One region of the Mesorhizobium sp. C432A genome, then DNA from elsewhere that is predicted to be linked to it. Evidence: predicted binding sites of a transcription regulator. Region 1 holds the regulator's gene; the other holds the start of a gene.
What was found. Region 1 encodes LexA, which represses DNA repair genes until DNA is damaged. Its sites were predicted from a motif close to TGTTCNNNNTGTGTTCNG; they were not measured.
Positions count from the first base shown of each region.

Region 1 (16,187 bases):
CGCAGGCAGCCGTTGTCTCGAGAGTCGAGGTCAGCGGCAACCAGCGTGTCGACGCCGACACCATCCGCAACTACATCACGATCAAGCCGGGCAAGGCGTTTTCCAGCGCCGATATCGACGATGCGGTCAAGGCGCTGTTCGGCACCGGGCTGTTCTCGGACGTGCAGATCAATCAGGTCGGTTCGACGCTGGTAGTCAAGGTTGCCGAATACCAGGTCGTCAACCAGGTTCTGTTCCAGGGCAACAAGAAGCTCAAGGACAACGCGCTGGCAGTCGCCGTGCAGTTGAAGCCGCGCGGGACGTTCTCGCAGGCAACGCTGGACTCCGATGTCGAGGCGGTAAAGGCTGCCTACAGGCGAATTGGCCGGGATGACGCCGCTGTCACGACCCAGATCATGGATCTCGGCGACAACCGCGTGAACGTGGTCTTCAACATCAACGAAGGCGGCCGCACCAAGATCGCCGCTGTCAATTTCGTCGGCAACAGCGCCTATTCGAGCCGCCGCCTGTCCGACGTCATCGCAACCAAGCGCTCGAGCTTCTTGTCCTTCGTGCTGCGTGACGACGTCTATGACGAGGACAAGCTCCGCGCCGACCAGGAATCGCTGCGCCGCTTCTATTACAATCACGGCTATGCCGACTTCCAGGTGGTCTCAGCCGTCGGCGAGCTCGACGACACGACCAACCAGTACACCGTTACCATCACCGTCCAGGAAGGCGACCGCTATACGTTCGGCGACGTCAGCGTCGAGAGCACCATTCCCGAAGTCGACTCGAAGGCGCTGGAATCGGTGGTTCAGACCCACAAGGGCGACGTCTACAACGCCAAGAATGTCGAGGATACCATCATCGCGCTGACCGAAAAGGTCGCGGGTTCGGGCTATGCCTTCGCCCAGGTGACGCCGCGCGGCGATCGCAACTTCGAGAACCACACCATTTCGGTCGTCTATACGATCGACCAGGGCACCAAGGCCTATATCGAGCGCATCGAAATCCGCGGCAACGACCGCACACGCGACTATGTCATTCGTCGTGAGTTCGATGTCAGCGAAGGCGACGCCTTCAACCAGGTACTCATCCAGCGCGCGAAGAAGCGGCTGGAAAAGCTAGATTACTTTGAGAAAGTCGACGTTTCGACTGTCCCGGGTTCTGAGCCAGACCAGGTCGTGCTCGTGGTCGACGTGGTCGAGAAATCGACCGGCGAGTTCTCGGTTGGCGCAGGTTATTCGACAGGTGGCGACACTGCCGGTCCGTCCGTCGAAGGTTCGGTCGCGGAGCGCAACTTCCTCGGTCGCGGCCAGTACATCAAGGTTTCGGCGGGTGGCCGCAAGAATTCGCGGGACTACAGCCTGTCCTTCACCGAACCCTATTTCCTGGGGCGCCGTATCGCCGCCGGCTTCGATATCTTCCAGCAGACCCGCAACTACGACCACTATGACAGCGAGACGCTGGGTGCGACGGTGCGCTTCGGCCTGCCGATCACCGACAACATCTCGACGCAGTTGGCGTACAATATCGCCCAGGAGAAGTACAAGCTCGACGACGGTTGCGATAACAATCCTGCCATCCCGGGCAACGCCCCTGGCGACGGGATTCCCGACGCGGACTGCAACGTATCTGCGGCAATCGTCCAGGGAATTGATGAAAGCCCTTGGATCAAGTCGTCGGTCAGCCTTGGGCTGGTCTACAACACCATCGACGACATGAAGAGCCCGCATGAAGGCATCTACGCCACCACGACCATGGAAGTGGCCGGCCTTGGTGGCGATGCCAAATTCGTCAAGGTTACCGGTCGTGGCACTGTCTACCAGACGTTGTCCGAACAGCTGGATCTGGTCGGCCTGATCTCAGGTGGTGCTGGCCATATTGCGGGCTATGGCGATAACGGCCTGCGTATCTTCGATCAGTTCCAGAGCAGCGACCGCATGATCCGCGGCTTCGAGTATGGCGGTATCGGCCCCGCGGATATTGCAACGGGTGACCACCTCGGCGGCACCACTTATTTCAATGCGTCGGCCGAAGCTCAATTCCCGATACCGGTCATTCCGGAAAGCTTTGGTGTCCGCGGCGCTGTGTTTGCTGATGCCGCCACACTGTACGGCAGCAAGATAAATGTCGCCGGGGTTACTCAAGCTTCAACTGATCTAGAGCTGCGCGCGTCGGTTGGTGTCGGCTTGCTGTGGTCATCGCCTTTTGGCCCGATCCGCATCGACTACGCGATGCCCGTCAAGAAGGAAAAGACCGACGACGTGCAGGAATTCAACTTCGGCATGTCGAGCCGCTTCTGATCTTGCGGTAACGATGCTTCCGGGCCGTTGGGGTCCGGAAGAGAATTGATCCGACCTAGCTGGATATTGCTTCTGGAATGACCGATCCGGTGTTCTTCGCGCCATCACGCCGGTATACGGCCGGCGAAGTCGCGAATCTGACCGGCGCATCGCTTGTCGATTCCGATCTTGCCCACATATCGATCGATGCGTTGGCGCCAGCCAACGAAGGCGGCGAGGGTGCGCTCGTCTTCGTCGACGGCAAGCGCAATTTCGCGCTGATGCAGTCGCTGAAGGCGGCGGCCGTGTTTTGTCCCGCCGAGTTCGCCGGCAAGGCGCCGGCCGGCATTGCGGTTCTGGTGCATCCGCGCCCGCAGCAGGCCTTCGCCATGATCGGCCGGCTGCTGTTCCCGATGGCGGCTACGCCGGGACCGATGACCAGCGAAACCGGGGTCTCGCCGCAAGCTCATGTCGATACCACGGCGCATATCGAGGCAGGCGCGATCATCGAGGCCGGAGCCGTCGTCGGCCCGCGTGCTTCCATCGGCAGCGGAACGGTCATTGCCCCCCACGCCGTTATCGGTCCGTCATGCCAGATCGGCCGCGACGGCTATATCGGACCAGGTGTCAGCGTCCAGTACGCGCTGATCGGCAACCGCGTCATCATTCATGGCGGCGCCAGGATAGGCCAGGACGGCTTCGGCTTTGTCGGCGGCGCCAAAGGGCCCGAGCGTGTGCCGCAGGTCGGCCGCGTCATCATTCAGGACGATGTCGAAATCGGCTCGAACACGACCGTCGATCGCGGCGCCATGTCGGATACGGTCATCGGTCAGGGCACCAAGATCGACAATCTGGTGCAGATCGCCCATAACGTTCGCATCGGCCGCAATTGCATTATTGCCGGGCTCTCTGGTATTTCCGGCTCCGTCACCGTCGGCGACGGTGTCACCATGGGCGGCGGCGTTGGCCTTGCCGATCATTTGACCATAGGATCAGGGGCCAAGCTTGCTGCAAGGAGCGGGTTCATGAGCAACGTGCCGGCGGGCGAGATCTGGGGAGGCTATCCGGCGCAGCCGATGGCGGAAGCCATGCGCGAGATCGCCATGCTGAGGAAGCTCGCCAGGACGCGCAAGCAGGGCGAGGGGGAAGTAGCTGAGATGGTGCCGGCGACGCTCGAAGCGGTCGATATATTGGGGTTGATGAAGCTTTTGCCGCATCGCTATCCCTTCCTGATGATCGATCGCATCATCGAAATCGACGGCAATGATTCTGCCATCGGCATCAAGAACGTGACCATCAATGAGCCGCATTTCCAGGGCCATTTCCCGGATCAGCCGGTGATGCCGGGCGTGCTCATCGTCGAGGCTATGGCGCAGACGGCCGGCGCGATCTGCATCCGTAACCTCAACACGGAAAAGCCGTCGCTGGTCTATTTCCTGACCATCGACAACGCGAAATTCCGCAAACCGGTCGTCCCGGGCGACCAGTTGAAGATCCACGTCAAGAAAATCAAGATGCGCGGCAACCTGCTCAAATTCGCCTGCGAGGCCATGGTGGAGGGCACAAAGGCCGCCGAAGCCGAGATCTCGGCAATGATGGTTACCGGCTGACGGTTCGAAATGCTCATGAAAATACAGACTTCAATCCACCCCTCGGCCGTCATCGAGGCCGGCGCGCAGATCGGCGAAGGCGCCGCAATAGGACCTTTCTGCTATGTCGGCGCTGACGCCGTGATCGGTGACCGCGTCGAACTGGTCAGCCATGTCTCGGTGCTGGGCGCGACAACCATTGGCGCCGCGACCAAGGTCTATCCAATGGCGACACTGGGCGGACCGCCGCAGAACACCAAGCACAAGGGCGGCCGCACCACTTTGGTCATCGGCCAGAACTGCACGATCCGCGAAGGCGTGACCATGCATCTCGGCACCGATTCCAGCCGCGGCGAGACGACCGTCGGCGACAACGGCAATTTCCTTGCCTATGCCCACATTGCCCATGATTGCGTCGTCGGTAAAAACGCCACCTTCGCTAATGGCGCGACCCTGGGCGGCCATTGCGAGGTCGGTGACAGCGTTTATATTGGCGGCCTCAGCGCCGTTCATCAGTTCGTGCGTGTTGGTGACAACGCCTTTCTCGGCGGCTGCTCGGCTTTTGTCGGCGATGTCATTCCCTACGCCATTGCGGTGGGCAATCGCGCGAGCCTGCGTGGACTCAACATCATCGGCCTGAAGCGCGCCGGGTTGCCGCGCGCCGAAATCTACCTGCTGCGCAAGGCTTACAAGACCATCTTCGACCGCTCCCGCACTGTCGGCGAGAACATCGAATTCGCCAAGGCCGAGTTTGCGTCGTCGCCGACGGCCATGAAAATCATCGATTTCATCACCAGTCGCGGCAAGCGGCATTTTGCCGTCCCGTCGCTTAAGGGTGGCGACGGCGACGATGCCGATGACGAAGGCTGAGGCCACTTCAACGGCCCTCGATCTTGCGCCGGACGCCAGGGTCGGCATCATTGCCGGCGGCGGTAGCTTGCCGGTCGAAGTTGCCGCCGGCCTGGCGGAGGCCGGACATCCGCCCGTCATCATCCTGGTCGAAGGTCAGGCCGACCGTCAGTCCGACCTCACAATCTATGAGCATGAAAGCCTTGCGCTGGAAGACATCGGCTCGCTGGTTGCGTTGCTGAGGCGCCGGCGGATCACCCATCTTGTGCTTGCCGGCGAGATCAGGCGCAGGCCGCGGTTGGTCGACATGCGTCCGAACCTTGGGCTACTGGCACTTATACCCTCGCTCGCCATGGCGCTTGCCCGCGGCGATGACGGGCTGTTGAAGATATTGACCCGCGGCCTGGAGGCACGGGGCGTCAAGGTTGTCGGTGCGCATGAAGTCGTGCCCCGGCTCGTCGCGGCCGAAGGGCCGCTGACCAAAGCAGTGCCGCGAAAGTCCGACTGGCGCGATATCGAGGCGGCACACGCGGCGGCAAAGGCCATCGGCGCGCTCGACATTGGTCAGGCGGCAATTGCCATCGGTGGCCGCACTGTTGCCCTGGAAGGCGTCGAGGGCACCCACGGACTGCTCGAGCGGACGCAGCAGTTGCGCGGCCATGGCAGGCTGGCCGGCAAGACGCGCGGTGTCCTGGTCAAATGCGCCAAACCTGGCCAGGAATTGCGTGCCGATCTGCCATCTATTGGCCCCCAGACCGTCGAGGCGGCGCATGCCGCGGGGCTCGCCGGCATTGCCGTCGAAGCCCGCCGTTCGCTCATCCTCGAAGGCCCCGCCGTTGTCGCGCGCGCCAATGCGCTCGGCCTGTTCGTGTTCGGCCTGCCGGCTGCGGAGTCTGTCCATGGCAGCTGAGAAGCCGCTGAAGATTGCCATCGTCGCCGGCGAAGAATCCGGCGACCTGCTCGGCGCCGACATCGTGCAGGCGCTGAAGCGCATGACCGGGCGCGAGGTGCAACTCGTCGGCACTGGCGGGCGGCATCTGCAGGCGCTCGGACTGGCGCCGCTGTTCGACGGCGCCGAGATCGCGCTGATGGGGCTCAGCGCCATCCTGCGTGACTTGCCGCGCCTGATGCGGCGGATCAGCCAGACGGCAAGTGCTGTCGCCGCCGAAAAACCCGACTGTCTGATCACCATCGACAGCCCCGATTTCTCGCTGCGCGTCGCCAAAAAGATCCGCGCCGCCGATCCGTCGATCCCGATCGTCCATTATGTCTGCCCGAGCGTCTGGGCGTGGCGGCCGGGTAGGGCGGCCGCGATGAAGCCCTATGTCGACCACATACTGTGCATCCTGCCTTTCGAGGTAAAGGAGCTCAGCCGTCTCGGCGGCCCGCCTGGCACTTACGTCGGACATCGCCTCACGCATGATCCAGGCGTGCAGGGCGCGGCCAGGGCGCAAGCCCAGCCACGCGATCTCTCGGCCGATCACGTCAAGACGCTGCTCGTCCTGCCAGGGTCGCGGCGCGGCGAGGTGAGCCGGCTTATCGGTCCGTTCGGCGAGACGGTGTCGGCGCTGCGCGCGCGTGGCCACCGGCTGCGGCTGTTGCTGCCGACGGTGCCGCATGTCGCCGAACTGGTCAAGACATCGGTGGCGCGCTGGGATCAGGAGCCGGAAGTCATCCTCGATCCCGAGCGCAAGTGGCAGGCCTTCGGCAAGGCCGATGCGGCGCTGACCGCGTCTGGAACGGTGTCACTGGAACTGGCGATGTCGGGTGTCCCGATGATCTCTTGCTACAAGTTCGATCCGATCATGCTGATGGCGCAGAGCCTGATCACGGTGTGGAGCGCTGCTTTGCCCAACCTTATTGCCGACCGGCCGGTCGTGCCGGAAAGCTACAACCAGTATGTGCGGCCGCACTATCTGGCGCGGCAGCTCGAGGCACTGTTCTCAGACACCGCCTACCGCGCTTGGCAAAAGGACGGCTTTGGCGAGGTTGCCAGACGCATGGCCACCGACAGGCCCTCCGGCGACATCGCCGCCGATGTCGTTCTTCGCCACATCGGGAGAGCGAATAGGGCTTAGCGAGTGAATAGTGAATAGTGAATAGTGAATAGGATTAACGAGCTCTCGACTATAATCAAGCTGCTACTTACTACCTGCTATTACTACCTGCTATTCACTACTTACCATTCACCATTCACTCTCTTTCACCTTTTCGCAATCGGCACGTAGTCGCGTTCCGGGGCGCCGGTATAGAGCTGGCGCGGGCGGCCGATCTTCTGGTGCGGGTCCTCGATCATTTCCTTCCACTGCGCGATCCAGCCGACGGTGCGCGCGACCGCGAACAGTACGGTGAACATGGTGGTGGGGAAGCCCAGCGCCTTCAGCGTGATGCCGGAATAGAAATCGACGTTCGGATAGAGCTTCTTCTCGATGAAGTAGGAATCGGTCAGCGCGATCTTTTCCAGCTCCATGGCGATGTCGAGCAGCGGATCGTCCTTGATGCCGAGTTCGCCCAGCACCTCATGCGCCGTCTTCTGCATGATTTTCGCGCGAGGATCGTAGTTCTTGTAGACGCGATGGCCGAAGCCCATTAGCCGGAACGGATCGTTCTTGTCCTTGGCGCGGGCGATGAATTCCGGGATGTGGTCGACATGGCCGATCTCGCCCAGCATGTTGAGCGCCGCTTCGTTGGCGCCGCCATGCGCCGGGCCCCACAGGCAGGCGATGCCGGCGGCAATGCAGGCGAACGGATTGGCGCCCGACGAGCCGGCAAGGCGCACCGTCGAGGTCGAGGCGTTCTGTTCGTGGTCGGCGTGCAGGATGAAGATGCGCTCCATGGCGCGCGCCAGCACCGGATTGATCTTGTATTCCTCGCACGGCACCGCAAAGCACATATGCAGGAAGTTGGCGGCGAAGTTCAGCTCGTTCTTCGGGTAAATGAAGGGCTGGCCGATATGGTATTTGTAGGCCATGGCTGCAATCGTCGGCATCTTGGCAATCAGCCGCATCGAGGCGACCATGCGCTGATACGGGTCCGAAATGTCGGTGGAGTCGTGATAGAAGGCCGACAGCGCGCCGACCACGCCGCACATCACAGCCATCGGATGCGCGTCGCGGCGGAAGCCGGTGAAGAAGCGCGACATCTGCTCGTGCACCATGGTGTGGCGCGTCACCCGGTAGTCGAAATCGTCCTTCTGTGCCTTGGTCGGCAGTTCGCCGTAGAGCAGGAGGTAGCAGACTTCGAGGAAGTCGCCATGCTCGGCCAGCTGGTCGATGGGATAGCCGCGGTGAAGCAGGATGCCGGCATCGCCGTCGATGAAGGTTATCGCCGACTCGCAGCTCGCCGTCGAAGTGAAGCCGGGATCGTAGGTGAAGGCGCCGGTGGTGTTGTAGAGCGCACCGATGTCGATGACGTCGGGCCCGACCGAGCCGCTCCGCACCTTGAATTCATGCGTCTTGCCGGCCAGTTCGAGCGTGGCAGTCGACGGGTGCGTCGTCTTGCTGCCGGTTTCCAGTCTCGTCGCAGCTTCGCTCATTCTCAAACTCCTTCATCTTCCTCATGCCGGCAAGGCAATTCCTGCAAACGACACGTCGAAATCACCGGAATGCGCGAACTCGCCACCGCATTTAGGAAGTGCGTGCCAGATTGGGCCAAGGCCTAATGTTGCACTGCGAAACCCGCCTTTCAATGCCAATCTTTTTGGGCCAGCTCGCTCCTAATCGATTTGATCCGCAATCCGCGCCAGGCTTTCCTCGCGGCCAAGCACGGCAAGCACGTCGAACACGCCGGGCGAGGTGCTGCGGCCGGTAAGGGCCGCCCGGAGCGGTTGGGCCACGGCGCCGAGCTTGTGGCCGCCGGCCGCTGCGAACTTGCGCACCGCGGCTTCAGCCGCGGCAGCCGACCAATCGCCCGAAACAGTCTGCAAAGCGGCATGTGCGCCGCGCAGGATCGCGCGCGCGTCGGCACTGAGCAGTGCTGCCGCCTTCTCGTCGATCGGCAGCGGCCGCTCGACGAACAGGAAGGCAGCGCCATCGGCCAGTTCCACCAGCGTCTTGGCGCGCTCTTTCAGGCCAGGCAAGGCGGCCAGCAGCTGCGCCTTCCTGGCGTCGTCGAGACGGGCGGCGATAGCAGATCCGCCTTCGAGGTATGGCAGAGTGGCGACGAAAATGTCGAACAGCTCGGTATCGGCCATCTTGCGCATATGCGCGCCGTTGATTGACTCGAGCTTGGCGAAGTCGAAGCGCGCCGCACCCTTGTTGACATCGCCGATGTCGAACCACGAAATCATGTCCTTGATCGACATGATCTCGTCGTCGCCATGGCTCCAGCCGAGCCTTGCCAGATAGTTGAGCAGTGCCTCGGGCAGATAGCCCATGGCGCGATAAGCCTCGACACCGAGTGCGCCGTGCCGCTTCGACAGCTTGGCGCCGTCGGCGCCGTGGATCAGCGGGATATGCGACATCGACGGGACGTCCCAGCCCATGGCGTTGTAGATCACCGTCTGGCGCGCGGCGTTGGTCAGATGGTCGTCGCCGCGGATGATGTGGGTGACGCCCATGTCATGGTCGTCGACGACGACGGCATGCATGTAGGTCGGATTGCCGTCCGAGCGCAGGATGATGAAATCGTCGAGGTCCTTGTTGGGGAAGCGCACCTCGCCCTGCACACGGTCGTGCACCACGGTTTCGCCCTCGGTCGGCGCCTTGATGCGGATGGCGCCCTTGACGCCGGGAGGCGCCTCCGAGGGGGCACGATCTCGCCACTGGCCGTTGTAGCGCGGCGGCAGGCCCTTGGCGCGTGCGGCCTCGCGCATCGCCTCGAGCTCGGCAGGCGTCTCGTAGCTGTAATAGGCCTTGCCCAGGCGCACCAGCTCCTCGGCCACCTCACGGTGGCGCGGCGCGCGCTCGAACTGCGATATGGCCTCACCGTCCCAGGAAAGGCCGAGCCAGGTCAGCCCATCCAGAATGGCCTGTGTCGCCGCCTCGTTGAAGCGTTCGCGGTCGGTGTCCTCGATGCGCAGCACCATCGTGCCGCCGGTGTGCTTGGCGTACAGCCAGTTGAACAGCGCCGTGCGCGCGCCGCCGATATGCAGATAGCCGGTGGGCGAGGGGGCAAAACGGGTGACGACCGTGTCGGACATGGAACTCTCGGGAAGCCTTGGAAAGCGGAGCGTGATCGCGCGGACTTTCGCGCTTTGCGCGTTCATGTAGCATAGGGGGTCTGGGGCGCAAGGGGCAGACCCGATGGCTGGATGAGGCCGGGGGCACGTCGGCAATTATCGTTTGCGTCAACTGGCGGTGGAGCCTTGTAGCACAAAAATCTGTTCGCACCTCCGCGCAACCTCATTTGGCAGCAGCGTCAATGTCTGGGTTTCATTCGGCTGCAGCGCCCGTCACAGTGCCTGGAACATCGCTGCGACGGTGGTAGCCCCCTCTGACGAGCGGACATTTCTTCACGGATGCGGCACTGCCCGACACAACGCCGCCGTGACAGCGTTGGCTTGGTCACGCATATTGACCTTTCTGCAATCATTATCGTGAACACCGCAACTGTGTGCGGTCCGGCCTCGCCACGAAGGAGGAATGATTGAAAGAAGGACTACCGATGACCAGAAACGCCGACCATACGGAGGGTGATCCGTTCTACCATGGTACCCGGGCGGATTTGAAACCCGGGGATCTGCTGAGCGTCGGCCACCCTTCCAATTTCAGAGGTAAACCACTGTCATGGATCTATTTCACCCAGACACTGGAAGCCGCCATCTGGGGAGCAGAGCTTGCAACGGGTGACGGTCGTCAAAGGATTTACATCGTAAAGCCGACGGGGTTTTTTATGGATGACCCTAACCTGACCGATAAAAAATTTCCCGGTAATCCGACGAAATCCTACCGCTCCCGTGATCCGTTGCTCATCCTGGGGGAGCTCGCTGAATGGCAGGGTCATACACCGGAACAATTGAAGGCAATGCACGATGGGCTTGCTCGCCTGAGGGCGGAGGGCCGGGATATGATTGAGGATTGAGCGTCCTTGGCGAGTGATCGTCAATTCCGGCGCGGTGGACGCGACCGCACGGACTTTCGCACTTTGCGCGTTCATGTAGCATAGGAGGTCTGGGGCGCAAGGGGCAGACCCGATGGCTGGACGTGGCCGGGGCACGAAGGAAGGCGAAGGCGGCGAGGCAAGCGTCAGCGAACGCTCGCTGTTTGCCGATAGTCCCTATGCCGAGCCGCTGCCCCTCGCGCTGCCTGAGCCGCATCCCGGCATAGCGCCCGCGCTGCCCGGTCACGCCTTGCCGGCGCAAGTCACAGCGCCCGGATCTATCGCCCGACTGCGCAGACGGCTTCGCCGCCCGTCATGGCCCGCGCTCCGCCGCAGCCTTGCCGTGGCCGCCAACACGGAGCTCGACCGGGGCGTCGCCTTCCTGCTGGTCCCGGTTTTCCTGGCAGCCGGCGTCATCGTCTACTTCTCGCTGGCCGGCGAGCCGGGCTTTGCGCAGCCAATCGCCATTGTGGTGCTGGCGACATGTTGCGCTGTCGCCACGCGATCGCGGCCGAGGACGCATCTGTTCTGCATGGCCGCGATGCTGTGCGCGCTCGGCGTCGTCGCCGCCAAAGTCGAGACCTGGCGCGCCGGAACGCAGATGCTCGGCTCCGAGATCCAGACACGGCTGACCGGCCGCGTCGTCAGTCTCGAACAGATGGAGAGCGGGCGCATCAGGCTGACGCTCGACGTGGTTTCGACCGCTTACCCCAAGCTGCGCTACGCCCCGGAGCGGGTCAGGCTCTCGGCGCGGACCGTTCCCGCCGATATGACCGCCGGCTCCCTGATCACCGGCTATGCCAGGCTGTTGCCGCCGACCGGTCCGGTGCGGCCGGAGAGCTACGATTTCTCCTTCGACAGCTATTTCACCGGTATCGGCGGCAGCGGCTTCTTTCTCGGCAATCCGAAAACCATTGCTACGCAGGGACCGCCGCCGCTGACCGCGCGGCTCTCCTCGGCAATCGAGAGCGCGCGCGAAAACATTGCCGACCATATCAGGGGCAAGATCGGCGGCGCCGAAGGCGAGATTGCCGCGGCGCTGATTGTCGGCGTGCGCGCCGGCATCCCGGACGAGGTCAACGAAGCGATGCGGCGCACCGGCATCTATCACATCATCTCCATCTCCGGCCTGCATATGGCGCTGGTTGCCGGCACCATCATGGCGTTGCTGCGCGGCGCCTTTGCGCTGTTTCCGGATTTCTCCTCGCGCCGGCCGGTGAAGAAATATGCAGCAGTGGCAGCACTCGTCTCCATCGCCGCCTATCTCGTCATTTCAGGCATCGTGGTGGCTGCCGAGCGCAGTTTCATCATGCTAGCGGTCATGCTTGTCGCCGTGCTGTTTGATCGCGCCGCACTCACCATGCGCAATCTGGCGATCTCCGCCATTGCCGTCATCCTGGTGTCGCCGCACGAGGTGGTCGGTCCCAGCTTCCAGATGTCGTTTGCCGCCACTGCCGCCCTTGTCGGCGCCTATGCCGGCTGGGCCGATTACCGCGCCGACAAGGTGAGAACGCCACCGGCAAAGCGCTCCTTCGTCGGCTTCCTGTCGCGAAAATTCGCGCTGGCCATGGGCGGCCTCGCCATGACCTCGATCATCGCCGGCAGTGCAACCTTGCTGTTCGCCATCTGGCATTTTCAGCGTGTGTCGCCGCTCAGCCTGATCGCCAATCTGGCCGTGATGCCGATTGTATCGTTGATCGTCATGCCGTTTGCCGTGCTCAGCGCGCTGGCGATGCCGTTCGGCGCCGACGGACCGTTCCTCTATGTGATGGGCAAAGGCCTGACGGCGATGATCGCCATATCGGCCTGGATTTCCGAGCGCTCGCCGGTCGATGCCGTCGGGTTGATTTCCATCCGCTCGGTGCTGCTGGTGACGGTCGCCCTCGTCATCGCCACCATGGCCACCACCTGGCTCAGGCTGGCGGCCGTGCCTTTCGCGCTGGCCGGCCTGTTGACGGTGCCGCAGGTGCTTACGCCCGACGTGCTCATATCCGAGGATGCGCATCTGGTGGCCATGCCGATCGGTGGCGGCGAACTCGCCCTCAACCGCGAACGCTCCAACGAATTCACCACGGACAATTGGAAACGGGCGCTGCGGGCCGAAACCATTATCCCACCTGAGATTTTCGAGTCAACAGATACGCGGTTCGATCTCGATCCGCTCGATCTGCCGCCCGGCTCGCCCTTCTATTGCACCGGCGATCTCTGTATCGCCCGGCACCCTTCCGGAGCCATTGTAGCGCTTGCGAAAGACCGCAAGACGGCGCGGCCGGCCTGTGCCTTCGCGAGCCTGATCGTCATCGATGACGCCACCGCCTACAATCCGTGCCGCGACCCGCTGGTGCTGGTCGTGACGAAGAAACAGCTGGCCCGCGACGGCAGCGCCGCCGTCTTCTTCGATCCGCAATCGGCAGCTGCAGCGCCAACCATCCGCTTCGCCGTCGACAAGCCGTATCGCCACTGGCACGAGCAACGCCGCTTCTCCCGCGAAGCGCGCGGCCTGCCGCCTTACAACCAGCGTGAAAAGTACAAACCCAAGCCGGCTCAGTAGCGCCGGATCAATCCGACAAGCTTGCCCTGCACCTTCACCCTGTCCGGTCCAAAAATGCGGGTCTCGTAGGCCGGGTTGGCGGCTTCCAGGGCGATCGAGGCGCCCTTGCGGCGGAAGCGTTTCAGGGTCGCTTCCTCATCGTCGACCAACGCCACCACGATCTCGCCGGGGCTGGCTGTGTCGGCATTGCGGATGATGACCGTGTCGCCATCGAAAATGCCGGCCTCGATCATCGAATCGCCCTTGACCTCGAGCGCGTAGTGTTCGCCGCCCATGATCATATCGGGCGGCACCGAGATCGAATGGGTCTGATGCTGGATGGCGTCGATCGGCACGCCGGCGGCGATGCGTCCCATAACCGGGATTGAAATCGCGGAAACGGCATCGTCATTGCCGGCCGACATCGAACGCGACGGCGAGCCCGGCTTGATCTGGCGGCCGAGACCGCCTTGGCCCAACGCGCCTTGTCCTTGGCCGCCTTGCCCTTGGCCGGTTTGACCAAGACTGCCCTGAATGACGCTCGGCGAAAACTTCCTCGCCGCATTGAGGCCTGGTGCGATCGAGTCGGGCAGCCGCAGCACTTCCAGCGCGCGCGCCCGGTTCGGCAGCCGGCGAATGAAACCGCGCTCCTCAAGCGCCGTGATCAGGCGGTGGATGCCGGACTTGGAGGCGAGGTCGAGCGCTTCCTTCATCTCGTCGAAGGACGGCGGGATTCCGCTCTCCTTCAGGCGTTCATGGATGAACATCAGAAGCTCATGTTGTTTGCGCGTCAGCATCGCGGCCCCCAAGGGTTCTGAAACCAGAATCAGAAAAAACAAACCCAGAACAAACACTATCTGTTCCAGTTGTGTTCCGCAACCTTTTAAAGTTTAATGAATGTGTTGACGTTTTGTTCAGCGTAACGTTCGGCGCTGCGAGCGCCGCCTGCGCCCAGTTGCCAGCAACGGGGTGAAACGAAGACAAAGTGCCCTGCGTCGTCGGCTACGATCGCCGCTTCCTTTTCGGACGGGGCTGCGCAGCATCCGCGCGGGGTTCTCTCTGGGCATAGACCCGCAGCGTGTAGCCGATGTGAGCGGTCATCAGAGTTTTCGCACGTTCGACGTCGCGATCGAGGGCCGCTTCCATCAGGGCGGTATGGTGTTCGATCGCCACGGCGTCGCGCAGGGCCGCCACGGCCTTCCGGTGTCCGTCCGTGCGGCCGGCGGCGGCGCGCAGCGTCGGGGCCAGACCCAGAAAGCGGTGATGGCGATGCAATTGGTCGGAAATCGTTGCATTGAAGCGCAGCAGCCAGCTGGATGTCGCGGCACTGAGCAGCGCCGCATGGAAGGCATCGTGTTTTTCGTACCACGCGTCGACCGCATCATCCGATGGATCGTCGAGAACAGACCCGCACCGTGAGAGACGATAGTGGGCGGCAACGACCGCGTCTTCCCACTCACGGTCGCCCTTCTCGATCGATTCCACCAGCAGGGGCAGTTCGACCACCAGCCGCGCACGTGCCAAATCCTCGAGCTCCGCCCGAGAGACGGGAGCGACCGCAAACCCGCGGTTGCTGATGGCGGTCACAAGCCGTTCCGCCTCCAGCCGCGACAGCGCCTCGCGCAACGGCGTCCAGCCGATGCCGTAGGTGTTGCGCAGCGTGCTCAGCTTCAACGGCGCGGCAGGCGCCAGCCGGGTCGCAAGAATATCGCGCCTGAGCAGGCGATAGGCCACTTCCGTCTTCGAGGTCTGCTCGTCATCCAGCATCGTGATCCATCAGACATAAACGCTCGGGCGGATCATTATATATCAAAGCCTTTCAATGGGTGAATTATATATAATGTTTGACAGTTCAAGGGCGACCACTCAAGATCGCCGGCATGTTTGGGCGGCAGGCTCCGCCGCGCGCGTTTGTCCATGGAGGGGCGCCGGATCATGAGCACGACACCCGATCTCGCTACAATCGAAGCAATGGATGCCGCCGATCCGCTGCGCTCCATGCGTGAACGCTTTGTCTTGCCGCAAGGCGTGATTTATCTCGACGGCAATTCCCTGGGCGCCGCGTCAGCGGTCGTCTTCAGCGAACTGCAGCAGGCCGCCACGCAGGAATGGGCGCACGACCTCATTCGCGCCTGGAACACCGCCGGCTGGTTCAACATGCCGGTGGAACTCGGAGATCAGCTCGGGCGACTGATCGGCGCGGCTGATGGGCAGACGGTGGTCTGCGACACAACCTCGATCAACATCTACAAGCTGCTGCACGCAGCGCTCGGCATGCGGCCGGATCGGTCGGTCATCGTTGCCGAGGGCGACAGTTTCCCGACCGACCTCTACATGGCCGAAGGCGTCGCCTCGACCCGGCCGGGAACGCGGCTGCGGCTGGAGGGCGTCGACGCGGCCGCAATCGAGGAGCTGATCGACGACAGCGTTGCCGTCATCCTGGTCAACCACGTCAACTACAAATCCGGCCAGTTGCGCGACATGGCGGCGCTGACGCGCAAGGCACATGACGCCGGCGCGCTGATCATCTGGGATCTCTGCCACACGGCCGGCGCCTTGCCGGTCGAACTTGACCGTGCCAATGCCGATTTCGCCGTCGGCTGCACCTACAAATACCTCAATGGCGGCCCGGGCTCGCCGGCCTTCATCTACGCGGCCGAGCGCCACCATGACGATGCCCACCAGCCGCTCAGCGGCTGGTGGGGCCATGCGCGGCCCTTTGCCTTCGAGCAGGGCTTTGCCGTCGGCAGCGGCATTCGCCGCTTCCTGTGCGGAACGCAGCCGGTGCTGTCGATGCGGGCGCTCAAGGGCGCGCTCGATATCTGGAACGACGTCGATATGGCGGCGGTGCGCAGAAAAAGCATCGCGCTGACCGACCTGTTTATCCAGCTCGTCGAAGCCAGATGCGGCGCC
Region 1 covers NZ_CP100470.1:4,014,962-4,031,148, forward strand. The annotation lists gene bamA (outer membrane protein assembly factor BamA) at 1-2,288, shown strand, start outside; partial or broken gene lpxD (UDP-3-O-(3-hydroxymyristoyl)glucosamine N-acyltransferase) at 2,366-3,409, shown strand; gene fabZ (3-hydroxyacyl-ACP dehydratase FabZ) at 3,425-3,877, shown strand; gene lpxA (acyl-ACP--UDP-N-acetylglucosamine O-acyltransferase) at 3,893-4,726, shown strand; gene NLY33_RS19490 (LpxI family protein) at 4,713-5,615, shown strand; gene lpxB (lipid-A-disaccharide synthase) at 5,605-6,783, shown strand; gene gltA (citrate synthase) at 6,909-8,240, opposite strand; gene gltX (glutamate--tRNA ligase) at 8,421-9,845, opposite strand; gene arr (NAD(+)--rifampin ADP-ribosyltransferase) at 10,310-10,726, shown strand; gene NLY33_RS19515 (ComEC/Rec2 family competence protein) at 10,839-13,295, shown strand; gene lexA (transcriptional repressor LexA) at 13,289-14,071, opposite strand; gene NLY33_RS19525 (GntR family transcriptional regulator) at 14,277-15,041, opposite strand; gene kynU (kynureninase) at 15,210-16,187, shown strand, end outside.

Region 2 (16,187 bases), 550 kb from region 1:
CCGACCCATCATGCCTGGCGTTGATCACCCATTCGATACGGCCGTCCGGCAGCGTCTTGGCGAATCCCTTAATCGCAAGCGCCCCTGTGAAAGCCTGCGAGGCCTCCGGGTCAGATTTAGCCGCCGCCTGCAAGGTTTCAACGATCTTGTCGTAGCCGGTTACGTTGACGGTCACGCTCGCATCCGGCTTCTTGCCGGGGAACGTCATTTCGCCCTCCATGGCGACCTCGATGTCGCCGTTCTTCACCGTGCTGTGCCCGAGAACGAATTTTGGTATCTTGGCCAGGAAATTGGCGGAAATCTCGTCGCCGAAATCTGGCGGCAGCGGTGGATCCTTGCTGAAATCGAGGGTGTCGATGGTTTTCCTGGCCATACTGTCGAGATCGATGTTGGCGCCGCCGAAATTCAGGTCGAGATCCGTCGGCAGCAACGCAACGGTCCAACTGGGCAGCATCTGCTGCGGTATTGTCAGGCCGGAAACCTTGAATGCGTAGCTGATCTTGCCGTCCTTGCTGATGCCGTCCATGCCGACAACGGTGTTCAGCTGCGCCGCGCCGAAATTGCCGGCATATGTTTCAATGGCAAGGTTTTTGAATGCGTAGGTCCCATCGATCCGTTCCCATAGCGGCAGCGCACCGAGCAGAAGCGTTTTGAACTCTGCTTGATCGGCCTTCAGCCGGGCCTCGTCCTCATGGGCGACGGCGAACGCCAAAAGATCCAGAAGCGGCTTGGTCTGAATGGCCTTAGCGGTCACGTTCACAGCGAGCTCCGGTGCCCGGAGCGCTGCGATTGACCGGTCATCGATTTTGACCGTTTCGACGAAGTCCGCCATCGCCTGTGTGAAATTAAGATCGACGCCGCCGTTGGCCGACTTCCTGGCGTCAATTTTGGAAGAGCCCAGCCCCACGCTCAAATCGGTCAATTGACTGACTTGGCGCGACGTCATCGTCATGCCCGCAATCGAACTGGTGCCGCTGGTAAATGCCGCCAGTTCCGGGTCATAGACGCCCGTGAACTTGCCATCCTTGACAACGATTTGCCCGGTGTTCAGGCCATTTGGGCCATTTACCTCGATGGACCCAGTCGTAGAGAAATCCGAGGCGACATCCCAGCCTCCGTCGCTGCGCGGTTTGACCCGCAGCGTGACGGGCGGGAAATCGAACCGCTTCAGATCCTGCTTCGGCATCTTCGCCACAAGCGCCTTCACATCGAAGGTGATCTTGTAGGCACCCTCCTCGGCTGAGATCTTCAAAATGCCTTCATTGAGCGCCTGTTTGCCGACATAGCGAGAGAGCTCATCGGAAAGTTGCTTGGCACCTTGGGCATCGACAGCCTGGCCAAAGGCAGGAGCGCTGAGGGCGAGAAGGAAAGCAAGCGGCAAGACACGGTTCACAAAATTCTCCATTTGACCAAAAAGGAACGCTTCGTTCGTCTGCTATGACACCAACCTACAGCTTCCACAGGACATCAACAAACGCCGACGGGTAATTGACTACAACACCAGCCGCATCAGCGGCCGTCCGGCCTTGCGTTCGACAAGCCGCTCGAAGCCGGCCTTTTCAAACACACGAGACGAGCCGACGAACAGCCCGATCGAACGCGAATCGCGCGACACGTCGATCGGACACGCCTCGACCAGCCGCGCCTTGTTCTGGCGGGCAAAAGCGATGCCGCCCTCGACCAGGCGGTGGCTGACGCCCCGGCCGCGCGCGCTGGCGCGGATGAAGAAGCAGGAGATGGCCCAGACGCCGGGATCTACGGCGTCGGTTGGATCGACCGGCGCCGAGCCCCGGCCCCGATTGTTCCATTCGGGCACGTCGGCGCGTGGACCGATCTGCATCCAGCCGACCGCCTGGCCGTCCTCGAAGGCCAAAAGCCCCGGCGGCGGCCCGGCCTCGATACGCGCCTTGATATGATCCTTGTTGCGCTGCTTGTCGCTGGCCCGTCGGACCGCCGGCGCCATCCGGAAATGCGTGCACCAGCAGCCGTAACAGGCGCCCTGCTTGCCGAAAAGATCCTCGAAATCCGCCCATAGGTCAGGCGCCAGCGGCGCTATGGTGGTGCTCATGAGTTCTCTCCCGGCTAACCGCTTGTGGCGGCTTCCGTCCTGACGTACCATTGCATCTGTTCTCTTTATGTTCGCAGCGATGGCGGCCCCTGTCAACAATCCCGAGCACGGTTTTTGCCGCGACTGCCTGACCCTTCAGCGCAGCGATACCAGGCGCTGTGAGCGTTGCGGCAGCCCTCGACTCACCCGCCATCCCGAGCTCTACCAGCTGCATCTGGCGCATATCGATTGCGACGCCTTCTATGCGGCGATCGAAAAGCGCGACAATCCGGCGCTGAAGGACAAGCCGCTGATCATCGGCGGCGGCAAGCGCGGCGTCGTCTCCACCGCCTGCTACATCGCCCGCATCAAGGGGGTGCGCTCGGCAATGCCGATGTTCAAGGCGCTCGAAGCCTGTCCGGAAGCGGTCGTCATCCCGCCCAATATGGAGAAATACGTCCGCGTCGGCCGCGATGTCCGCGCCTTGATGCAGGCGCTCACGCCGCTGGTCGAACCGCTCTCCATCGATGAGGCGTTTCTCGACCTTGCCGGCACCGAGCGCCTGCACGGCATGCCGCCGGCGGTGGTGCTGGCGCGCTTTGCGCAGACCGTCGAAAAGGAAATCGGCATCACCGTTTCGGCCGGCCTTTCCTACTGCAAGTTCCTGGCCAAGGTTGCCTCCGATTTCCGCAAGCCGCGCGGCTTTTCGGTGATCGGCGAAGCCGAGGCGCTGGGTTTCCTGGCCGAACAGCCAGTGACGTTGATCTGGGGCGTAGGCAAGGCTTTTGCCGCAACGCTCGAACGCGACGGCATCCGCAGCATCGCCCAGTTGCAGCGCATGGAGCGCGCCGATCTTATGCGCCGCTATGGCGTGATGGGCACCCGGCTCTACCATCTCTCGCGCGGCCAGGACGACCGCCGTGTCGATCCCGACCAGGATGCGAAAAGTGTGTCGGCCGAAACCACTTTCGACACCGACATAGCTGAAATGGGCGAACTGGTTCCAGTGCTGAGGGGATTGTCGGAAAAGGTCTCGGCGCGGCTGAAGAAGTCAGGCATTGCCGGGCGCACCGTGGTGCTGAAGCTGAAGACGCAGGATTTCAAGCTGCGTACCCGCAACCGCCAGCTCGGCGATCCGACCCGGCTGGCCGACCGCATTTTCCAGACCGGGCTCGAGCTGTTGCGCAAGGAGGCGGACGGGACAAAGTACCGGCTGCTCGGCATCGGTGTCAGCGATCTCTCGGATGACGAGAAGGCCGATCCGCCCGATCTCGTCGACGTCGGCTCGCGCAAGCGCGCCATGGCCGAAAGCGCCATCGATACGCTGCGCGACAAGTTCGGCAAGAAGGCGGTGGAAACCGGCTACACCTTCGGTAAAGGCCGCAACGCCAACCCGCCGGAGCCGATCGAGGAGTGAGACGGCTTAGATACGCTTGAGATCGATGCGGCTCGTCACCACGTTCTTGCCGGTTTTCGGATCGACGTCGGTAACGGTCAACCGCATTCCGTCGCCGCTGGTTTTCTCCACCGTCAACCACGCCTTGCGATCGCCATTGACCTCCGCCGCCCAGCGAATGCCGAGACTGATCGCGTTCCCGGAACGGCTGCCGGCGAGCTGTGCCGGCCCGGTGCGCGACCCGACATAGACGCCAGTATACTTCGCCCCGCGGGCCTTCAGATTGGCGCTGATGGCGCGCGTCACCACGACAAGACCACGGCAATTGCCGTCAAGCGACAATGAACTCGAGGTCGCGTCGGAATTGAAGGTGCAGGACACATTCACCGTCGGTGCGTCGGTGGTGACCTTGACTGTCCCCTTGCCGGAGAAATTCCCTTGCAAGGAGCTGAGAAAATTCGCCTCGTCGGCATGGGCCGCGGCGCTTGCAGTTAGCAGGCAGCCGGCTAGCAGAAACCGCGCGAATGATTTCATCGGAATCTCTCCCCCGTTGATGTTTAAGAAACGATGCGTCCAGCAATTGGCCAATACCGGGAACCAACGCCTGCCGTTGCGTCAGGTTCCACTTCCAGCATGGCTGTTTTGCAACGGGTCTGGCCCAGTCGAATGCGTCGCCTAGCGGTTGCGATGGAAGCCCCGGCTTGCGACATAGCGCCTATGGCACCTTCCCCATCGATCCCCAAAGCCGCGTTCTGGATGGCGCTGTCGATCGCCTCGTTCCTGGCGATGTCGGTCGCCGGCCGCGCCACGACCGCGGAGCTCAACGTGTTCCAGGTGCTGGAACTGCGCTCGGTGATCGGCTTTTTCATCCTGCTGCCGCTGGTGATTGTGAGCGGCGGCTTTGCGGCGATGCGCACGCAGCGCCCCGTCGCCCATCTCGCCCGCAATGTCATCCACTATACCGGCCAGGCGGCATGGCTTTACGCATTGACACTGATCCCGCTGGCCGTGCTGATTTCGATCGAATTCACGACGCCGATCTGGACGGCCCTGCTGGCGGTGGCCTTCCTCGGCGAAAGGCTCTCCCGACCCAAGCTGGCGGCGATCGCGCTGGGGCTGATCGGCGTGGTGATCATCGTGCGGCCCGGCGTTGGCGCCGTCGATCCGGGGCACCTGATCGTGCTCGGCGCCGCTGTCTGCTTCGGCATTTCGGTGGTCATGGTCAAGTCGCTGACACGCACCGACAGCGTCGTGCGCATCATCTTCTGGATGCTGATCATCCAGTCGGTAGTCGGCTTGATCCCGGCGCTCTACGAATGGCGCAACCCGCCACTGGAACTCTGGCCGTGGATCGTCCTGATCGCCTTCACCGGCATGTCTTCGCATTTCTGCATGGCCCGCGCACTCGCCTATGCCGACGCGACCGTCATCTCGCCGATGGACTTCTTGCGCGTGCCTTTATCGGCGCTGATCGGCTGGCTGCTCTATAGCGAGCAGATCGACGCCTTCACCGCCGGCGGCGCCCTGCTGATCCTGCTGGGCAACCTGCTCAACCTGCAGCGCAAGGCGCCGCAACCAGCGGAAGTGGCTACGTCATAGCACCGCCGCCAATCAGCTTCCTTCGTCGGGGATGTTGAGGAGATGCCCGCAGGCCTTGCAATGCACGGCGTCCGGTTCGTGCCGCTGCAGGCCGCATTGTGGACAGGGAAAGAGCACCTTGGCCGGTCGGAAGATCGCTGTCGCCAGCCTGACGAACAGCGAGATGCCGATGATCATGGTGACGATTGCGGTCAGCTTGCCGGCAATTCCCGGCAGCACGATGTCGCCGAAACCGGTCGTCGTCACCGTGGCAACGGTGAAATAAAGCGCATCGACATAGTTTTCGAGGCCGGCGCCGAAGCGGAAGAAGAAGGTGTAGACGAAACCGGTGATGACGAAGAGAAACGTCAAAAGGTTGATGACCGCCTGGCTCGCCTCGCGCCATGGCCTTAGCCCGCGCATCTCGAAATGCCGCCACAGCGAGCCGCTGCGCGACAGCGACCACAGCCGCAGGATGCGCAGGAACGCCAGATTTGCCAGCGCCGTCGGCATCAGCAGCGTCAGAAGGATGAAGACATCGACCCAGGATGTCGGCTGTTTCATCAGCCGCAGCATGTCGTTGGAGGCTAACAGCCGGGCAATCAGGTCGGCGGCGACCAATGCGGCGACGGTATAGTCGAGCCACAGGAATGACGGCTTGTCCTGGAGCACCGGCGTGGCAACGAAGAAGGCGATGATGGCGAGGTCGATGATGACCGCCACCAGCTGAAACCGGAACGCCGCCGGCGTGCGTCCGTGATAGAGCTTGCGCAGCCGGTCACGCAGCCGCGCCATCGCTGAGCTTTGCTGCAATCCGTCCTTCTCGGCTGCTTTCATCACCAAGTGCGTAACTGTCCCAGCCGGGGCCGTCTAGAGCATGATCCCAAAAAGTGGGTGCCGGTTTTTGGAAAAGATCATGCTCCAACAAAGGGTTAGATCATGATGAGATTTCAACCAAATCTCATCATGATCTGACCCGGTGATCGTCACCCCTCCACCACCTTGCCGTCCGGCCCGACGAGGCGCCAGGCCGAGGCGGTGTCGTAGACGAACCGCTCCTCCGCAATCCGGTCACCACGCCAGCGCTGCAGGGCCACCTCTTCCAGCCGGCGCACGGTGCCGGCCTTGTCGACACGGTCGAAGGTCCAGCGGATGGCGACATTGTCGCCATCGACCAGGAATGTCTGGACAGGATGGGTGTGCATCTTCTCGATCCGATCGAGTGCTGCCTGCTCATGCGCCATCAGTGTTTCCTTGCCGCGCCGCGGGACGCCGAGATTTTCCTGCATGGTGGCATCGTCATGGTAGAAGTCGGCGATCGCTTTGACGTGGCTGCCTTCGACCACCTCCTTGAGGAAGGCTTCGACGCGTTCGCGGCTGGGCATGATTGTGCGTTCCTTTGAAGTTTCTGCTCAACGCATGTGGTTCAAAGGAAGGTCAGGTCAACCACGCCCCGCACGCTGGCCCTATCGGCTGCAATGTCAGGCCCAGAGCATCTTTATGCCGTCATGCACTGGCCGACGTCGATGCGATTGCCGTGTATATCAGCGCAGCCTAGACGAGCTCGACTTCGACCACACCCGGCACCGCGCGCATGGCCGACGCGATCTGCGGCGAGATGCGGTAGCGGTTGGGCAATTCGATCTCGATCTCGCCCTGCGCCTCTTCTTTGATGACGATAATGCTTACCTGACTTTCCCCACGCTGGGTAAGCTGCGATTGAATCGCCGACGCAGGCCCGTCATTTCGAACGAAGATGCGCAGCGCCTTCTGGATACGGCTGGCCTCATCCTCCAGCGACTGCACCGTCTGGATGCGCAGATTGACCCCTTCGGGCCTATCCTCGGCCGAAACGGTGATCACCACCGAACGTCCGGGCTCGAGCAGATCGCGATACTGCGCCAACCCTTCCGAAAACAGCACGGCTTCATATTGGCCAGATGTGTCGGAAAAGGCGATGACGCCCATCTTGTTGCCGGTTCGGGTCTTGCGCTCCTGCTTGGTGGTGACGGTGCCGGCGAGCCGGCCCGCGGCGGCACCGCGTTTGACCGCAGCCGAGAACTCGCCCCAGTTCTGCACGCGCATCTTCTGCAGGGCCGCCTTGTACTCGTCGAGCGGATGCGCCGAAAGATAGAAGCCGACGACCTGGAATTCACGGTGCAGCCGGTCGGCGGCAAGCCACGGATCGGTCTGCGGCAAATTGAGCGCCTGCTGCTGCGCGCCGAGCGACGCGCCGAAAATGTCGTGCTGGCCCGAAATGGCATTCTGCTGCGCCAGAGAAGCCAGCCCCATCATCCGTTCGACGCCGGCCATCATCTGGGCGCGGTCGTGGCCGAAGCAGTCGAGCGCGCCGGCCATGATCAGGCTTTCGAAGACGCGCTTGCCGACGATCTTGGGATCGACCCTTTCACAGAAATCGGCGAGATTCTTGAACGGCTTTTCGCCGCGCATGGCGACGATGTGCTCGACCGCAGCGTCGCCGACGCCCTTGAGGGCCGCCAGCGAATAGTAAATGCGGTTCTCGCCGACCTCGAAATTGCGGAAGCTGGTCATCACCGACGGCGCCACCACCTCGATGCCGAGACGCAGCGCATCCTGGCGGAAATCGGCGAGTTTGTCGGTATTGCCCATGTCGAGCGTCATCGACGCCGCCAGGAACTCGACGGGGTAATGCGCCTTGAGATAGGCGGTCTGGTAGGACACGACGGCGTAGGCGGCCGCGTGCGATTTGTTGAAGCCGTAGTCGGCGAACTTGGCCAGAAGGTCGAAGATGAAGTCGGCCTGCGGCTTGCCGACGCCGCGTTCGACCGCACCGGTGACGAAACGCTCGCGCTGCTTGTCCATTTCGGCGCGGATCTTCTTGCCCATCGCGCGACGCAGCAGATCGGCTTCGCCGAGCGAATAGCCCGACAGTTCCTGCGCGATCTGCATCACCTGTTCCTGGTAGACGATGACGCCTTGCGTCTCCTTCACCAGATGGTCGATCTTGGGATGGATCGATGCCATCTCCTCTTCGCCATGCTTTCTGGCGTTGTAGGTCGGGATGTTCTCCATCGGGCCGGGACGGTAGAGCGCCACCAGCGCGATGATGTCCTCGATGCAGTCGGGCCGCATGCCGATCAGCGCCTTGCGCATGCCGGCACTTTCCACCTGGAACACACCGACCACTTCGCCGCGCGACAGCATGGCGTAGGTTTCAGGATCGTCGAGCGGGATCGTCGCCAGGTCGATCTCGATGCCGCGCCGGCGGATCAGCTTCACCGCCGTCTCCAGCACCGTCAGCGTCTTCAGGCCGAGGAAGTCGAATTTTACGAGCCCGGCCTGCTCGACATATTTCATGTTGAACTGGGTGACCGGCATGTCGGAGCGCGGATCGCGGTACATCGGCACCAGTTCCGACAAGGGCCGGTCGCCGATGACGATGCCGGCGGCGTGCGTCGAAGCGTGGCGGTAGAGCCCTTCCAGCTTTTGCGCCATATCGAGCAGCGTCTGCACGATCGGCTCCTTCTCGGCCTCCTCGGCAAAGCGCGGCTCGTTGGCGATGGCATCCGCCAGCTTGACCGGATTGGCCGGGTTCTGCGGCACCATTTTGGAGAGCTTGTCGACTTGGCCGTAAGGCATTTGCAGCACGCGGCCGACGTCGCGCAGCACCGCGCGCGCCTGCAGCGTACCGAAGGTGATGATTTGTCCCACCTGGTCGCGGCCATATTTCTGCTGGACGTAGCGGATGACCTCTTCGCGCCGATCCTGGCAGAAGTCGATGTCGAAGTCGGGCATCGACACGCGGTCCGGATTGAGGAAGCGCTCGAACAGCAGCGAGAAGCGCAGCGGATCGATATCGGTGATGGTGGTGGAGTAAGCGACCAGCGATCCGGCGCCCGAACCACGGCCCGGCCCGACCGGAATGCCTTGCGCCTTCGCCCATTTGATGAAGTCGGCCACGATCAGGAAGTAACCGGGAAATTTCATCTTCTCGATGATGGAGAGCTCGAAATCGAGCCGCTCGCGGTATTGTTCGACCGTGTAGCCGGCGGTGGGTCCATGCGCCGCCAGCCGGGCGTCGAGACCTTCATGGGCCTGCCGGCGCAGTTCATCGGCCTCCGCTTTCAGCGCCACCTCATTGTCGGCGACATCGCCGCCGGTAAAGCGTGGCAGGATCGGATTGCGGGTCTTGGGATAGTAGGAACAGCGCAGCGCGATCTCGACGGTGTTGTCGATCGCTTCCGGCAGGTCGGCGAACAGCCGCGCCATATCCGCCTGGCTGCGCAGGAAATTGTCCGAAGTCAGCCGGCGACGGTTGTCGGCGGCAACGACGGACCCCTCGGCAATGGCGATCAGCGCGTCATGCGCTTCATAGTCGTCGCGGGCGGCGAAGAACGCCTCATTCGTGGCGACCAGCGGCAGATCATGGATATAGGCAAGGTCGACCGATGATTTCTCGATAGCGCGGTCATAACCGGAAACACGGTCCAGCTCGACATAGAGCCGGTCGCCGAACAGCGCCTTGAGTGCCAGAAGCCGCGTCTCGGCAAGATCTCGGCGATCCTCCTTCAGCGCCCGGCCGATCGGGCCGCGCGGCCCGCCGCTGAGGCAGATCAGGCCATCGCTATGGCCTTCCAGCATTGCTGACGTCAGATGCACGGGCTCGCCCGGCGGCGTCTCCAGATAGACCTGGCTGACCAGCCTGACGAGGTTGCTGTAGCCGGCCTCGGTGGCGGCGAGCAGCACCACGGCGTGCATCTCCGGACCATGGCGGCGGCGGTCGCGCTGCGCGTCGCTGGTCTCGCCGGAAAAGGCGAGATCGATCTGGCAACCGATAATCGGCTGGATGCCTTCCTTCACCGCCTTCTGGGCAAATTCCAGCGCGCCGAACAGATTGTTTGTGTCGGTGACTGCGATTGCCGGGCACTCGTCCTTGACTGCATGACCGACAACGGCGGCGACCTGCAAGGCGCCCTCGAGCAGCGAATACGCCGAATGCACGCGCAGATGGATGAACGGCCGCGCCGGCGCCTCCGGGCGCGCAGCAGCGAGCGCTGCTTCGCGCCTCAGGGGATCGCGTGGAAGTTTGTCATCCGCCATGATGTTTCAAATTGCTCGAAGGGCTTTGAGTCGATGGAGATGTATTGTCCCGGACCGGGCGATGCCAGTCCAGCACAAATGACCACCGACCACAGGCTTCCGTACCCAGCCGCACGGCTCAGAGATTGTTCGAAATTCGCTCTGGCGAGTCATATGATGGTGGTTTCGAGAACCGGAGCGCAGCGGCCATTGGTCCGTGAGCACGGGAAGCGCAGAAACCACCTTCAGATGGCCGCCGGAGTAGAATTTCCAAACAATCTCTAGGCGAACTCCATGATCACCGCATCGACAGCCAGGCTGTCACCCGGCTTGGCGTTGAGCTTCGACACGACAAGATCGCGGTCGGCGCGCAGCACGTTTTCCATCTTCATCGCCTCGACCACGGCCAGCGTCTCGCCGGCCTTGACCTCCTGCCCCTCGGCAACCGCGATCGACACGACCAGGCCCGGCATCGGGCAAAGCAGCATCTTGGACGTGTCCGGCGCCACCTTCTCCGGCATCAGCCTTTCCAGCTCCGCCGTGCGCGGCAGCATGGCGCGCGCCGTCACCGACATGCCTTTCCAGGCAATGCGCAGGCCGTTCGGCGCCGGCCTGATCTGCGCCGTGACCTTGCGGGCACCGACAGTGCCGCGCCAGATGAGGTCGCCCGGCCGCCAGTCGGACGCCACGGTCAGCGCTTTGCCGCCATCGACCGACAGATCGATTTCCATCGGAATGGAGATCATGCCCTCGATGATCGAAGCCTGGAGATAGTCGTCGCCGAGCTTCACCACCCAATCGCGCTTGAGTGCGCCCGAATGCGGCGCCAGCCGCCCGCCCAGCCGGTCAAGCCGATCGCGGCGCAGAAGCTCGACCGCGGTGGCGATCGCCGCCAGCACTGCCTTTTCATCGCCATTGGGCACGATCGGCGCGAAGCCGTCAGGATATTCCTCGGCGATGAAGCCCGTCGATATCCGCCCCTCGCGCCAGCGCGGATGCTGCATCAGCGCCGCCAGGAACGGGATGTTGTGCTCGATGCCGTCGACGACGAAACTGTCCAGCGCTTCCGACATGGCATCGATGGCCTCGATACGCGTGGGCGCCCAGGTGCAGAGTTTTGCCACCATCGGATCATAGAACATCGAAATCTCGGAGCCTTCGGTGACGCCGGTGTCGTTGCGGATGAAGACATCGCCGAACTTGCCCTCCTCCGGCGGCCGGTAGCGCGTCAACCGGCCGATCGAGGGCAGGAAATTGCGACAGGGATCCTCGGCATAGAGCCGGCTTTCCACCGCCCAGCCGTTCAGCTTGACGTCGCTCTGCTCGATCGCCAGCTTCTCGCCGGCGGCGACACGGATCATCTGCTCGACCAGGTCGATGCCGGTAACAAGCTCCGTCACCGGATGCTCGACCTGCAATCGTGTATTCATTTCAAGGAAATAGAAGTTCTTTTCAGCATCGACGATGAACTCGACGGTGCCGGCGCTCTGGTAGTCGACCGCCTTGGCCAGCGCCACGGCCTGCTCGCCCATGGCCTTGCGCGTCCTGGCATCGAGGAATGGCGACGGCGCCTCTTCCGCAACCTTCTGGTTCCGGCGCTGGATCGAGCATTCGCGCTCGCCGAGATAGAGGGCGGTGCCATGCGCGTCGGCCAGCACCTGGATTTCGATATGACGCGGATCGACGACGAACTTTTCGATGAAGACTCGGTCGTCGCCGAACGAGCTTTTCGCCTCCGAGCGCGCCCGGTCGAAGCCGTCGCGCACTTCCGACTGGCTCCAGGCAATGCGCATGCCTTTACCGCCGCCGCCGGCCGAGGCCTTGATCATCACGGGATAACCGATCTCGCCGGCGATCTTTTCGGCATGGTCGGCATTTTCGATGACACCAAGCCAGCCGGGAACCGTCGACACCTCAGCGGCCTTGGCGAACTTCTTCGATTCGATCTTGTCGCCCATCGCCTTGATAGCCTTGGGTTTCGGACCGATGAAGACAATGCCCTCAGCCTCAAGCGCTTCGCAGAAGGCGGCCCGCTCCGACAGAAAACCGTAGCCGGGATGCACGGCCTGCGCGCCCGTCTCCTTGCAGGCAGCGATGATCTTTTCAGGCAGGAGATAGCTTTGCGCGGCAGGCGATGGCCCGATATGCACGGCTTCGTCGGCCATTTCGACGTGCACGGCGTCGCGATCGGCGTCGGAATAGACCGCTACGGTGGCAATCCCCATCCTGCGCGCCGTCTTGATGACGCGGCAAGCAATCTCGCCGCGATTGGCGATCAGGATTTTCGTGAACATCGAAGGCGTTTCCTCGGGTCTTTCGTCCTTCTTATGGGCTTCGGCAGCCGGGCTCAAGCACCGCCGGCAGCGCACCCATCAAGACACTCCCTCCCCGCCAGGCCCGTGCCGAGAGGCGAAGATCGGGCTCGCCGACGACTGGGCCAAGATTTGCGCCATATTTGGTCGCCAAATCGGGTTGAAACAGTATAAAAACCCTGAAAGCCTGAAGACCAATCGCCTTGGGAGGAATTGCCTGATGAAAACCCGCGCCGCTGTCGCTGTCGCCGCCGGAAAGCCGTTGGTAATCATGGAGGTCGACCTCGACGGACCGCGCGAAGGCGAGGTGCTGGTCGAGATCAAGGCGACCGGCATCTGCCACACCGACGAGTTCACCCTGTCGGGCGCCGATCCCGAAGGCCTGTTTCCGGCAATCCTCGGCCATGAAGGCGCTGGCGTTGTCGTCGATGTCGGCAAGGGCGTCACCTCGGTCAAGAAGGGCGACCACGTCATCCCGCTCTACACGCCGGAATGCCGGCAGTGCCCATCCTGCCTGTCGCGCAAGACCAATTTGTGCACCGCCATCCGCGCCACGCAGGGCCAAGGCTTGATGCCCGATGGCTCCTCGCGCTTCTCGATCGGCAAGGACAAGATCTTCCACTATATGGGCTGCTCGACCTTCTCCAATTTCACCGTTTTGCCCGAGATCGCCGTCGCCAAGGTCAACCCGGACGCGCCCTTCGACAAGATCTGCTACATTGGTTGCGGCGTCACCACCGGCATCGGCGCGGTCATCAACACCGCGAAGGTCGAGCAAGGCGCGACTGCTGTCGTCTTTGGTCTCGGTGGCATCGGCCTCAACGTCATCCAGGGCCTGAAGCTCGCCGGCGCTGACATGATCATCGGTGTCGACCTCAACAACGACAAGAAGGCATGGGGCGAGCGCTTCGGCATGACGCATTTCGTCAATCCGAAGGAGATCGACGGCGACATCGTTCCTCACCTCGTCAACTTGACCAAGCGCGGCGCCGACCAGATCGGCGGCGCCGACTACACATTCGACTGCACCGGCAACACCAAGGTGATGCGCCAGGCGCTGGAAGCCTCGCATCGCGGCTGGGGCAAGTCGGTCGTCATCGGCGTGGCCGGCGCCGGCCAGGAGATTTCGACCCGGCCGTTCCAGCTGGTCACCGGCCGCACCTGGATGGGCACCGCCTTCGGCGGCGCACGCGGCCGCACCGACGTGCCAAAAATCGTCGACTGGTACATGGACGGCAAGATACAGATCGACCCGATGATCACCCATTTGCTGAAGCTTGAGGACATCAACAAGGGCTTCGACCTCATGCATGAGGGCAAGTCGATCAGGAGCGTCGTCGTTTATTGAGGAGAAGAAGCCGCCGACCGAAGGGCCAGCGACTGAAGTTGCACGGGTTCAACAAGGGAGGAATAAAATGCCTGAGAAACTGCATCCCAAAATCGACAATGGCTTGCCAAAGGAGAGCGCAAGCTTTGCCGGCGGCACGCTTGTCTGCGCCTGCACCAGCAAGCCGGTGAAGGTGAAGGTCAAGGGCCAGATCGCGCACAACCATGCCTGCGGCTGCACCAAATGCTGGAAGCCTGACGGCGCGGTGTTCTCGGTCGTGGCGGTCGCCGGCACGGGCGACGTCACTGTCACCGAGAATGGCGACAAGCTGAAAGTGGTCGATCCCTCGGCACTCATCCAGCGTCACGCCTGCACCGGCTGCGGCGTCCACATGCACGGGCCGGTCGAGCGCGACCATCCGTTCAAGGGCCTGTCCTTCATCCATCCCGAACGCTTCGAGGAAGACGGCTGGTCGCCGCCAGGCTTCACCGCCTTCGTGTCGTCGATCATCGAATCCGGTGTTGCCCCCAAGCGCATGGACGGCATTCGCGGCCAGTTGAAGTCGATGGGCCTCGAGCCCTATGACTGTCTCAACCCCGGCCTGATGGATTACATTGCCACCTGGACGGCGAAGAAGTCGGGCGCGCGGCCGGCCTGACAGTACGAGATTTCTGCCATGGGGCCGGGTAACATGCCGGCCCCATGTTCGTTTGGAGAGACAATGCCGGCACCCGCCATCTACGTCGACGCCGACGCCTGCCCGGTGAAAGCCGAGGTCGAGAAGGTCGCCGAGCGCCATGGCGTGGTCGTCACCTACGTCTCCAATGGCGGGCTGCGTCCGTCGCGCGATCCTATGATCCGCAACGTCGTCGTCTCTAAAAGCGCCGATGCCGCTGACGATTGGATCGTCGAGAACGCAAAACCCAACGACATCGTGATCACCGCCGACATCCCGCTTGCCGCTCGCACCGTGGCGCTCGGCGCGCATGTGCTTGGGCCAACCGGCCGGCCGTTCACGCCGGAGACCATCGGCATGGCGGTTGCAATGCGCGATTTGAAGCAGCATCTGCGCGAAACCGGCGAGAGCAAGGGCTACAATGCCAGCTTTGCGCCACAGGATCGCTCGCGTTTCCTGGGTGAGCTCGACCGTATCTTGCGGCGGGCTCTGAAATCCGTCACACCCGACCAGACGTGAAGCATCATCCGAGGTCGGGCTATGGCCGACACATCGCCGAATAACCCCTTGCAGCGGCACAAGCAGTTCTTTGTGTCGCTAGCCGTCGGTCTGGTCGTATTTGCCGCGGTATTGCCTTTGATTGGATCGCTCCCCGTCTCCACGCGGCTTGCTTATTCGATCTCGATTGCCGCCGATGCGTTCTTCGTCGTCTTCATCGCGCTCGTCATCGCCAAGATGCCGCTGCTGTCCGGCCGCTATCTCAGCAAGAACGCGCGCGAACTGGACCTCCCAGTGCTGGGCATCTTTGCCATCACGCTCGGCATCGTCGCCATGGCCATCGTCCTGCTGTTCCTTTTGATCAATCACAAGGATCGCGACCCCATCGAACTCGGCTTCGCCATGCTGTCGATCCCGCTTGGCTGGTTCACCATCCATGCCATGGCCGCCCTCCACTATGCGCATGTCTACTGGATGGACGGCGACGCGATCGATGCCGAAACCAAGAAGAAGATACCGGTCGGCGGCCTCGATTTTCCCGGCAGCAAACGGCCGGATGGTTGGGACTTTCTCTATTTCGCGACGGTGATCGGCATGACCGCGCAGACCGCCGACACGGCGATCACGACCTCGCATATGCGCCGCGTGGTGCTTGTCCATTCGATCCTGTCGTTCTTCTTCAACACCGTCATCGTCGCCGCCGTCGTCAATCTCGCGGTCAGCCTCGGCAATTGAGTATCCGTGCCCGCGATAAACCCGTGCCCGTAATAAAAACGTGATCGCATGAAACATCGCTTTCGATAGCGACGTATTGGGAGGACAAGGACGAGCGCGGCCATCCCAGGATCGCGCAGCCGGAGGCGAGGAAAAGATGGAAACCATTACCATGAGTCAGCCCGGCGCAGGCGTCGATGCCGCCTCAACGAAGGATGCGACGCTGATCTACCGGCAATCGCGCTGGACCCGCCTGACGCACTGGCTGTGGGCGATCTCGCTGTTCTTCTTGCTTTTGTCCGGCCTGCAGATCTTCAATGCCCGGCCGCAGCTCTACATCGGCAAGCAATCCGGCTTCGAGTACAACAACACCGTCTTTGCCATCGGCGCCGAAAACACCGCCACCGGCCCGCGCGGCTATACCGAAATCTTCGGCCATCGCTTCGACACCACAGGCGTGCTCGGCTGGTCGGGCCCGGCCCGGCAGCAAACGTCGCGTGCCTTCCCGTCCTGGGCGACAATCCCGTCCTATTACGATCTCGGCACCGCCCGCGTCGTGCATTTCTTCTTCGCCTGGA
Region 2 covers NZ_CP100470.1:4,568,161-4,584,347, forward strand. The annotation lists gene NLY33_RS22325 (hypothetical protein) at 1-1,393, opposite strand, end outside; gene NLY33_RS22330 (GNAT family N-acetyltransferase) at 1,493-2,068, opposite strand; gene NLY33_RS22335 (DNA polymerase IV) at 2,136-3,464, shown strand; gene NLY33_RS22340 (hypothetical protein) at 3,471-3,977, opposite strand; gene NLY33_RS22345 (DMT family transporter) at 4,161-5,042, shown strand; gene NLY33_RS22350 (potassium channel family protein) at 5,055-5,858, opposite strand; gene NLY33_RS22355 (nuclear transport factor 2 family protein) at 6,008-6,406, opposite strand; gene dnaE (DNA polymerase III subunit alpha) at 6,576-10,103, opposite strand; gene NLY33_RS22365 (acetyl-CoA carboxylase biotin carboxylase subunit) at 10,364-12,376, opposite strand; gene NLY33_RS22370 (S-(hydroxymethyl)glutathione dehydrogenase/class III alcohol dehydrogenase) at 12,615-13,742, shown strand; gene gfa (S-(hydroxymethyl)glutathione synthase) at 13,810-14,379, shown strand; gene NLY33_RS22380 (YaiI/YqxD family protein) at 14,443-14,916, shown strand; gene NLY33_RS22385 (DUF1345 domain-containing protein) at 14,938-15,630, shown strand; gene NLY33_RS22390 (cytochrome b/b6 domain-containing protein) at 15,767-16,187, shown strand, end outside.
Region 2: dnaE (DNA polymerase III subunit alpha) is a predicted target of LexA. The motif match lies at 10,230-10,247, and genes of this name have one in related genera.